DNA from 2 places in the Geodermatophilus sp. SYSU D00867 genome. Region 1 is predicted to be linked to the other one. Evidence: riboswitches for the same ligand, from Rfam matches in the RefSeq annotation. Region 1 holds a riboswitch; the other holds the start of a gene.
The links. A riboswitch is a leader RNA that binds a small molecule or an ion and turns the genes downstream of it on or off. The one in region 1 is predicted to bind cyclic di-AMP.
Positions count from the first base shown of each region.

Region 2: it holds a riboswitch for cyclic di-AMP, as region 1 does, so the genes downstream of both, ACI8AK_RS20615 (C40 family peptidase) here and ACI8AK_RS20910 (transglycosylase family protein) in region 1, are expected to answer to the same signal.

Region 1 is NZ_JBJGZC010000028.1:30,646-34,426, reverse strand. It holds gene treY (malto-oligosyltrehalose synthase) at 1-1,899, shown strand, start outside; cyclic di-AMP (ydaO/yuaA leader) riboswitch at 2,149-2,283, shown strand; gene ACI8AK_RS20910 (transglycosylase family protein) at 2,287-2,886, shown strand; gene treZ (malto-oligosyltrehalose trehalohydrolase) at 2,997-3,781, shown strand, end outside.
Region 2 is NZ_JBJGZC010000027.1:31,415-35,195, forward strand. It holds gene ACI8AK_RS20615 (C40 family peptidase) at 19-1,215, opposite strand; cyclic di-AMP (ydaO/yuaA leader) riboswitch at 1,232-1,411, opposite strand; gene ACI8AK_RS20620 (hypothetical protein) at 1,568-1,855, opposite strand; gene ACI8AK_RS20625 (D-alanyl-D-alanine carboxypeptidase family protein) at 1,967-3,697, opposite strand.

The DNA.
Region 1 (3,781 bases):
TCGGCCGACGACGTCGAGAAGCTCGAGGTCGTCGACGGCGAGCTCCGCTACTACGACAACCGCTTCCCGATCGCGCCCGGCACCGGCGAGGGCACCCCGCAGGAGGTGCACGACCGGCAGCACTACGAGCTGGTCGACTGGCGGCGCGCGGACGCCGACCTCAACTACCGGCGCTTCTTCGCCATCAACACCCTCGCCGGGCTGCGCGTGGAGGACCCGGAGGTCTTCCGGGCCACCCACGAGCTGGTGCTGCGGCTGGTGGCCGACGGCGCCGTCGACGGGCTGCGCATCGACCACCCCGACGGCCTGGCCGACCCCAAGGAGTACCTGGACCGGCTGGCCGAGGCGTCGGGCGGCCGGTGGACGGTGGTCGAGAAGATCCTCGAGCCCGGTGAGGACCTGCCGGAGAGCTGGCGGGCGGCCGGCACCACCGGCTACGACGCGCTGGCCGAGGTCGACGACGTCCTGGTCGACCCGGCCGGCGAGGCGGCGCTGACCGCGCTGGACACCGAGCTGTCCGGCCGGGCGGTCGACTACGGGCAGCTGGTGCACGACTGCAAGCGCGAGGTGACCGACGGGATCCTCGGCTCGGAGGTCGCCCGGCTGGTGCGCGTCATCGGCGAGCTGCCGGGCGTCGACGTGGAGACGGAGAAGGAGGCGCTGGCCGAGCTGCTGGCCTCCTTCTCCGTCTACCGCACCTACCTGCCCGACGGCCGCGAGCACCTCGACGCCGCCGTGGGCGACGTCCGCGACCGCCGTCCCGACCTGGTCGCCGCGGTCGACGCGCTGCACCCGGTCCTGGCGCAGGCCGGCACCGAGGCGGCCACCCGGTTCGAGCAGACCAGCGGCCCGGTGATGGCCAAGGGCGTCGAGGACAGCGCCTACTACCGGTGGGCGCGGTTCGTGGTGCTCAACGAGGTCGGCGGCGACCCGGCGCGCTTCGGCAGCACCCCGGAGGAGTTCCACGAGGCGCAGGCGCGGCGGCTGGAGCGCAAGCCGGAGTCGATGACGACGCTCACCACGCACGACACCAAGCGCAGCGAGGACACCCGGGCGCGCCTGGCCGTCCTCGCCGAGGTGCCGACGGAGTGGGCGGACCTGGTCCGCGGCTGGCTGTCCCGCCACCCGCTGCCCGACCGGCCGCTGGCGCACCTGGTGTGGCAGAACCTGGTCGGCGCGTGGCCGCTGTCCCGCGAGCGGGCGCACGCCTACGCGGAGAAGGCGGCCCGGGAGGCCGGGCAGTCGACGACGTGGACCGACGTCGACGAGGCGTTCGAGGCGCAGCTGCACGCGATGGTCGACGCCGCCTACGACGACGAGGCCACGAACCGCGAGATCGAGGCCTTCGTCGCGCGGATCGGCCCGGCGGGCCGGTCCAACGGGCTGGCGCAGAAGCTGCTGCAGCTGACGATGCCCGGCGTCCCGGACGTCTACCAGGGCACCGAGCTGTGGGACCACTCGCTCGTCGACCCCGACAACCGCCGCCCGGTCGACTACGACGAGCGGCGCGCGCTGCTGGCCCGGCTCGACGGCGGGGAGGTGCCGGAGGTCGACGACACCGGCGCGGCCAAGCTGCTCGTCGTGTCGCGGGCGCTGCGGCTGCGGCGGGACTCCCCGGAGCTGTTCACCGGCTACACCCCCGTGGCGGCCACCGGGTCCGCCGCGCAGCACGTCGTCGCCTTCGACCGTGGGTCCGGGGAGCAGGGCGGCGCGGTGACCGTGGCGACCCGGCTGCCGGTGGCGCTGGCCGCCACCGGCTGGGGCGACACCGCGCTGACGCTGCCGACCGGTGCGTGGCGCGACGTGCTCACCGGCACGCGGGTCGTCTCCGACGCCGGCGGAGCGCCCGTCGGCGAGCTGCTGGCCCGGCTGCCGGTGGCCCTGCTCGTCCGGGACTGAGACGGAGGTCACGGCGGCGCCTGCCGGCGCCGCCGTGACCTGCGGCCCCTGCCGGCGATCTCGTGCGCGCCGCCCGGCACGGGCCGGGCGACACGCCGTGACGGGTGGTGCCGGTGTGCCGTCTCGTGATGCTCCCGTTACCTTTGCGACCGCACGCGGGCCAACCGACTGTCGCGTGCCGGAGCCGGTCCGCCGAACCCCGTCCGCCGGGCTCCGTTCCTCGAGCACAGCCAGGACGGGGGTGGGGGACCCACTTCGGCGCCTGCACCGCGGTCACGGGGGGACCGGACGCAGCGCCTCGGGGTGAAGCCGCACGCCGTGCGGCCGGGGCACCGATCGCTCCGAACCCGACAGCTCACCTCGCAGGCGGCGGATCGGAGATCCCCCATGCGCACGTCCACGTCCCTGCTCCGCCGTGCCCTCGTGACGACCGGCGTGGCCGCGGCCGCGATCGGCGTCACCGCCGGCCCGGCCTCGGCCGCCGCTCCCAACGACTGGGACGCCGTCGCCCAGTGCGAGTCCAGCGGCAACTGGAGCATCAACACCGGCAACGGCTACTACGGCGGCCTGCAGTTCAGCCAGTCCACCTGGGCGGCCTTCGGCGGCACCGAGTACGCCGCGCGCGCCGACCTGGCCACCAAGGCGCAGCAGATCGCCGTCGCAGAGCGCACGCTCGACGTCCAGGGCCCGGGCGCCTGGCCCACCTGCGGCAAGGGCCTGGACCCGGGCGCCCCGGCGGCCGGCTCGCCGGCCGCCGAGCCCGCCGCCGCGCCCGCGCCGGCCGAGCCGGACACGGCCGCCCGGGCCGGGGAGTCCGCCGCCGGGGCCTCCGGCGGCCCGTACACCGTCCGGTCCGGCGACACGCTGGGCACGATCGCCCGGGACCAGGGCGTCGAGGGCGGCTGGAAGGCCCTCTGGTCGGCCAACAGCGGCACCGTCAGCGACCCGGACGTCATCCACGTCGGGCAGGTCCTGCAGCTGCCGTGACCCGGGGCGGCAGCCGGGGGACCCGCTCCCCCGGCTGCCGCTCGCGGTTGACCGCGCCCGCAGCGGGCAAGAGGGACCGGTCAGCCGCACTACCGCTGGGAGGCCCCCGCATGTCCGCACCCGTCGAGTTCGCCGTCTGGGCGCCCGTGCCCGAGCGTGTGCGCCTGCAGGTCGACGGCACGGTGCACGACATGAGCCGCGACGACGACGGCTGGTGGCGGGCCGAGGTCGAGGCCGGCCCGGAGTCCGACTACGGCTACCTGCTCGGCGACGACGACACGCCCCGCCCCGACCCGCGCTCGCGCCGCCAGCCCGACGGCGTGCACGGCCTGTCCCGCCGGTTCGACCCGTCGGCGTACGCGTGGGGCGACACCGCCTGGACCGGGCGCCCGCTCGCCGGCGGCGTCGTCTACGAGCTGCACGTCGGCACGTTCACGCCCGAGGGCACCCTCGACTCGGCCATCGACCGGCTGGGCCACCTCGCCGACCTCGGCGTCGACTTCGTCGAGCTGCTGCCGGTCAACGGCTTCGACGGCACGCACAACTGGGGCTACGACGGCGTCCTCTGGTACACGGTGCAGGAGAGCTACGGCGGCCCCGCGGCCTACCAGCGGTTCGTCGACGCCTGCCACCAGCGCGGGATCGGCGTCATCCAGGACGTCGTCTACAACCACCTGGGCCCGTCGGGGAACTACCTGCCCCTGTTCATGCCGATCTTCTCGGAGGGCGGCGCGAACACCTGGGGCGAGTCGGTCAACCTGTCCGGGCCGGACTCCGACAAGGTCCGCCGCTACATCCTCGACAACGCCCTGATGTGGCTGCGCGACATGCACGTCGACGGGCTGCGGCTGGACGCCGTCCACGCGCTGGTCGACGAGCGCGCCACACACGTGCT
Region 2 (3,781 bases), on a different contig from region 1:
GGGCGGGGAGGTCCTCCGTCAGGCGATGCGGCGCATGGCGGTGATGCCGCCCATCGAGTCGACCGACACGACCTTCACCGGCTGCCCCGACGTGGAGGCGTGCACCATCTGGCCGTTGCCGATGTACATCGAGACGTGGCTGACCGGGCTGTAGTAGAAGATCAGGTCACCCGGCTGCAGGTCCGCCCGCGAGACGGCGGTGCCCATGCGCGACTGCATGCTGCTGGAGTGCGGGAGGCTGATGCCGGCCGCGGCGTAGGCGTACTGGGTCAGGCCCGAGCAGTCGAAGGCGTTCGGCCCGCCGGCGCCCCACACGTAGGGGTCGCCCACCTGGGCCAGCGCCGTCTGCACCGCGGTCTGCGCGGCACCGCTGCCGCCGCTGCCCGCCGACGGCGCCGGGGCCGGGGCCGGAGCGGGGGCCGCGGCCCGCGTGCCCGCGGTGGCCGGCGCGCTCTCCCCACCCGCGCCGCCGCCGGCGCTGGGCCCGGCCTGCGCGCCGGCGGCCAGGCCGGCCTCCTGCGCGGCGAGCGCCGCCTGCCGCTGCGCCTCGGTGAGCGCGGCGAACTGCGCCTGGTAGTCCGCGATGTCGCCCTGGAGCTGCGCCTCCTGGGCGCTCAGGCCGTCGAGGGTGCGCTGCGCCTCGGTCTCGGCGGCCTCGGCGTCGGCCTGCGCCTGCCGGGCGGCGGCGGCCGCCTCGTTCACCTGGTCGAGGACCGAGGTGGTGTGGTCGGCGATCTGGCCGAGGGTGGCCAGCGAGGCGACGAAGTCCTCGGCCGAGTCGCTGGTCATCAGCAGGTCGAGCCCGGCGAAGCCGTCGCCGTTGCCGGCGGTGTAGGCGCTGCGGGCCACCTCGCGGATCCGGCCGTCGAGGTCCTGCAGCCGGTCCTGCGCCTCGGCGGCGGCCCGGTCGGCCTCGTCGGCGGCGGCCTGCTGCTGGGCGAGGACCTCGCGGGCCTCGTTGACCTGCTCGGTGACGACCTCGAGCCGGTGACCGGCCTCGGCGGCGAGCTGGGCGGCCTGCTCCGGGGTGCCGGCCCGCTCGGGGTCGGCGGCCGCGGTGCCGGACAGCAGGGTGAGGGTCAGCGCGGCGGTGGTGCCGACCAAGGTGACCCGGCCGAGGCGGCGGGCCCGCGACGGGCGGTGCAGGCCGGCGATCCGGGTGGTGGGTGTGGACTTCTCGCGTGCATGCCCCAGGGCAGGGCGGGGGGTCGCCACGGGCGGCGGCTCTCCGTTTCTTCCTCAGCAACCGCCTACCGAGTTAGCTGACGGGTTCGGGCTGGGAAGACGTGCCCTATCTCCGCGCCCCGGTCGGGACCGGCGCGCGCGAGAACTCACCCCAGTGCTGCGGTGGGTCCCCGGCTCACCTCGCGCACCTCCGGGAGGGCGTCCGGTGACTCGGCGGTGTCGGCCGAGGTCACCCTGCGTCGGGTGACGACCACCCGGCCGGACGGCGCCACAGTACGGACGTGATGCAGTTGTGACAAACGGGGGGTGCGGGAACTGTGAGGACACACACGGTCAGCAGCCGCGCCACTCCGGTGCGTACCCGATCGGGTGTCCGCGCCGGTCAGCCCGTGCGCCGGCGCCCGTCCCGCGACGGCCGGTGCCGCAGGGGCGGCACCAGGCCGCCCTCGGCCAGCGCCCGCACGGCCCGCCGCTCGACGTCGTCGAGCTCCACGACCACGCCCGGGCGCGGCAGTGCGCCGTCCGCCGTCCGGGCCGCCGGGACGGAGGGCACCGGCAGCAGCACGGGGCCGGTGTCCCGCTCCGCGGGCGGGGCGCCCAGCAGGGCGGTGACGACGCAGTCGGCGCAGCCGGCGCCGCGCGCGGTGCACGAGTCGCAGTCGATGAGCATGGCCGTGTCCCTCCGGTGCCCCGGCCGCGCCGCCCGGTGCCGGGCCGCGGTCGGGACGGGTCTCCCTGTCGGTCGACCAGCACGCTAGGGACGGCCACCGACAGTCCCGGCTCAGCCGCCCGCGTACTCCCAGTGCCAGGGCTCCTCGCGGCCGTTGCCCGGGTCGGCCCAGGTCGGGTGCAGCCACCCGAACCGGCCGGCGTTGGCGACCATCCACGCGTACTGCGGCGTGCCGAAGCCGTCGATGCCGCCGCACAGGTCGACCGCCAGCCCCCAGCCGTGGTTGCTGGTGCCCGGGACCGCGGCCAGCGCCGGCTTCTCCCCGTACAGGCGGACCTGGCCGGCGTAGGTGCGGTAGGAGTCGGTGATGCAGATCGGCTGCCCGAACGCCGACGCGAACGCCGCGCTCATCGCCCGCCAGGCCGCCGCGGCGTCGCAGCGCAGCGAGTGGCCGCCCACCCCGATCGGGCACAGCGCGCTCGGCGGGATGAGGCCGTTGGGGTAGCCGCCCCAGGCCCGGGCGCCGTCGAAGCTCGGCGGGTAGACGGTGTTGCCGCACTCGACCCGCAGGGCTCCGCCGACCGGACCGGGGGCGGGCACCTCCGGCCGCGGGCCGAGGCTCGGCCGCCCGACGTGGACCACCTGGTCGGCCGGCAGCCGGCGGACGACGACGGCGCCGGCCCGCGCGTCGGCGGCGAGCACGGTCTGCGCGTCCAGCGCGATGCCGACGTGCCCCAGGCCCGCCTCGGGGGTCCCGAGGAAGACCAGGTCGCCGGGCAGGACGTCGGCCGGGTCGACGGGCGTGGTGACCGCGAACAGGCCGGCCTGGTCGGCGGGCAGGTCGATGCCCGCGTCGCGGTAGACGGTGGAGACCAGCGAGCCGCAGTCCCAGGAGTCCGGGCCGGCCGTCCCCGGCGCGTAGGGCCGGCCCAGGGCGTCCATGGCCGCGGTGACCGCGGCCAGCGTCTCGGCGGGCAGCACGAGCAGCGACACCGGCCGGCGCGGCAGCTGCGCGGCGCCGCGCTGCGCGCCGCCGGCGGCCGCGCCGATCGGCGTGAGCCCCGCGGGCAGGCCCCGGACCGGGTCGAGCAGCTCGGCCGCCGGCGGCGCGGTCACCCCGGCCTGGCGCAGCTGGCCGAGGTAGGCCCGCCAGTTGGCCGCCGTCTGGGTGTTGACGTCGACCTGCTGGCGCTGCAGGTCCGACAGCTGCCGGTCGACGTCGCCGAGAGCGACGTCGAGCTCCGCGGTGACCGCGTCGGCGGAGGCCTCCAGCTCGGCCACCTCCGCGGCCAGCCGGTCGGCCCGCTGCCGCGCCTCGGCGAGGACGGCGTCGGCGGAGGTCTGCCGGTCGACCGCGGTCCGCCGCTGCTGCTCGGCGGCACCGACCACCTCCGTGGTGTGCGCGTCGACGGCCTCCAGGTAGCCCAGCGCCGCGACGACGTCGGCCGGGTCGCCGCCGGTGAGCAGCACGGTCAGCGGGGTCAGCGCGCCGCCGTCGCGGTAGACCGCCGACGCGTACCGCGCCACCACCGACCGGTGCTGCGCCAGCTCGCCCTCGGCGGCGTCGACCGTGGCGCGGGCGGCGTCGACGTCGGCCTGCGCGTCGGCCAGCTGCTGCCGGGCGGCGGCCACCTCCGTCTGCCGCTGCTGCAGGTCGGCCTGGACCTCGGCGGCGCGCCGCTGCAGCCGGTCCAGCGCCTCGCTGTCGAGGACCCCGCTGGTCCCGCCGGGCTGGTCGCTGGGCGCGGCGGCCGCCGGGGCGGCGAGCAGGACGGCCACCACCGCCGTGACCAGCACGGACACCACGCCCCGCCGGGTGCGCCCCAGGGAACGCGCGCGCATCGGACCACCTCTGCAGTTCCGGACCCCGCCGGTCCGCCCGGGGATCGTCATCTCCGTGGAGCCGCTGCCGCAAGCGCGACGCGC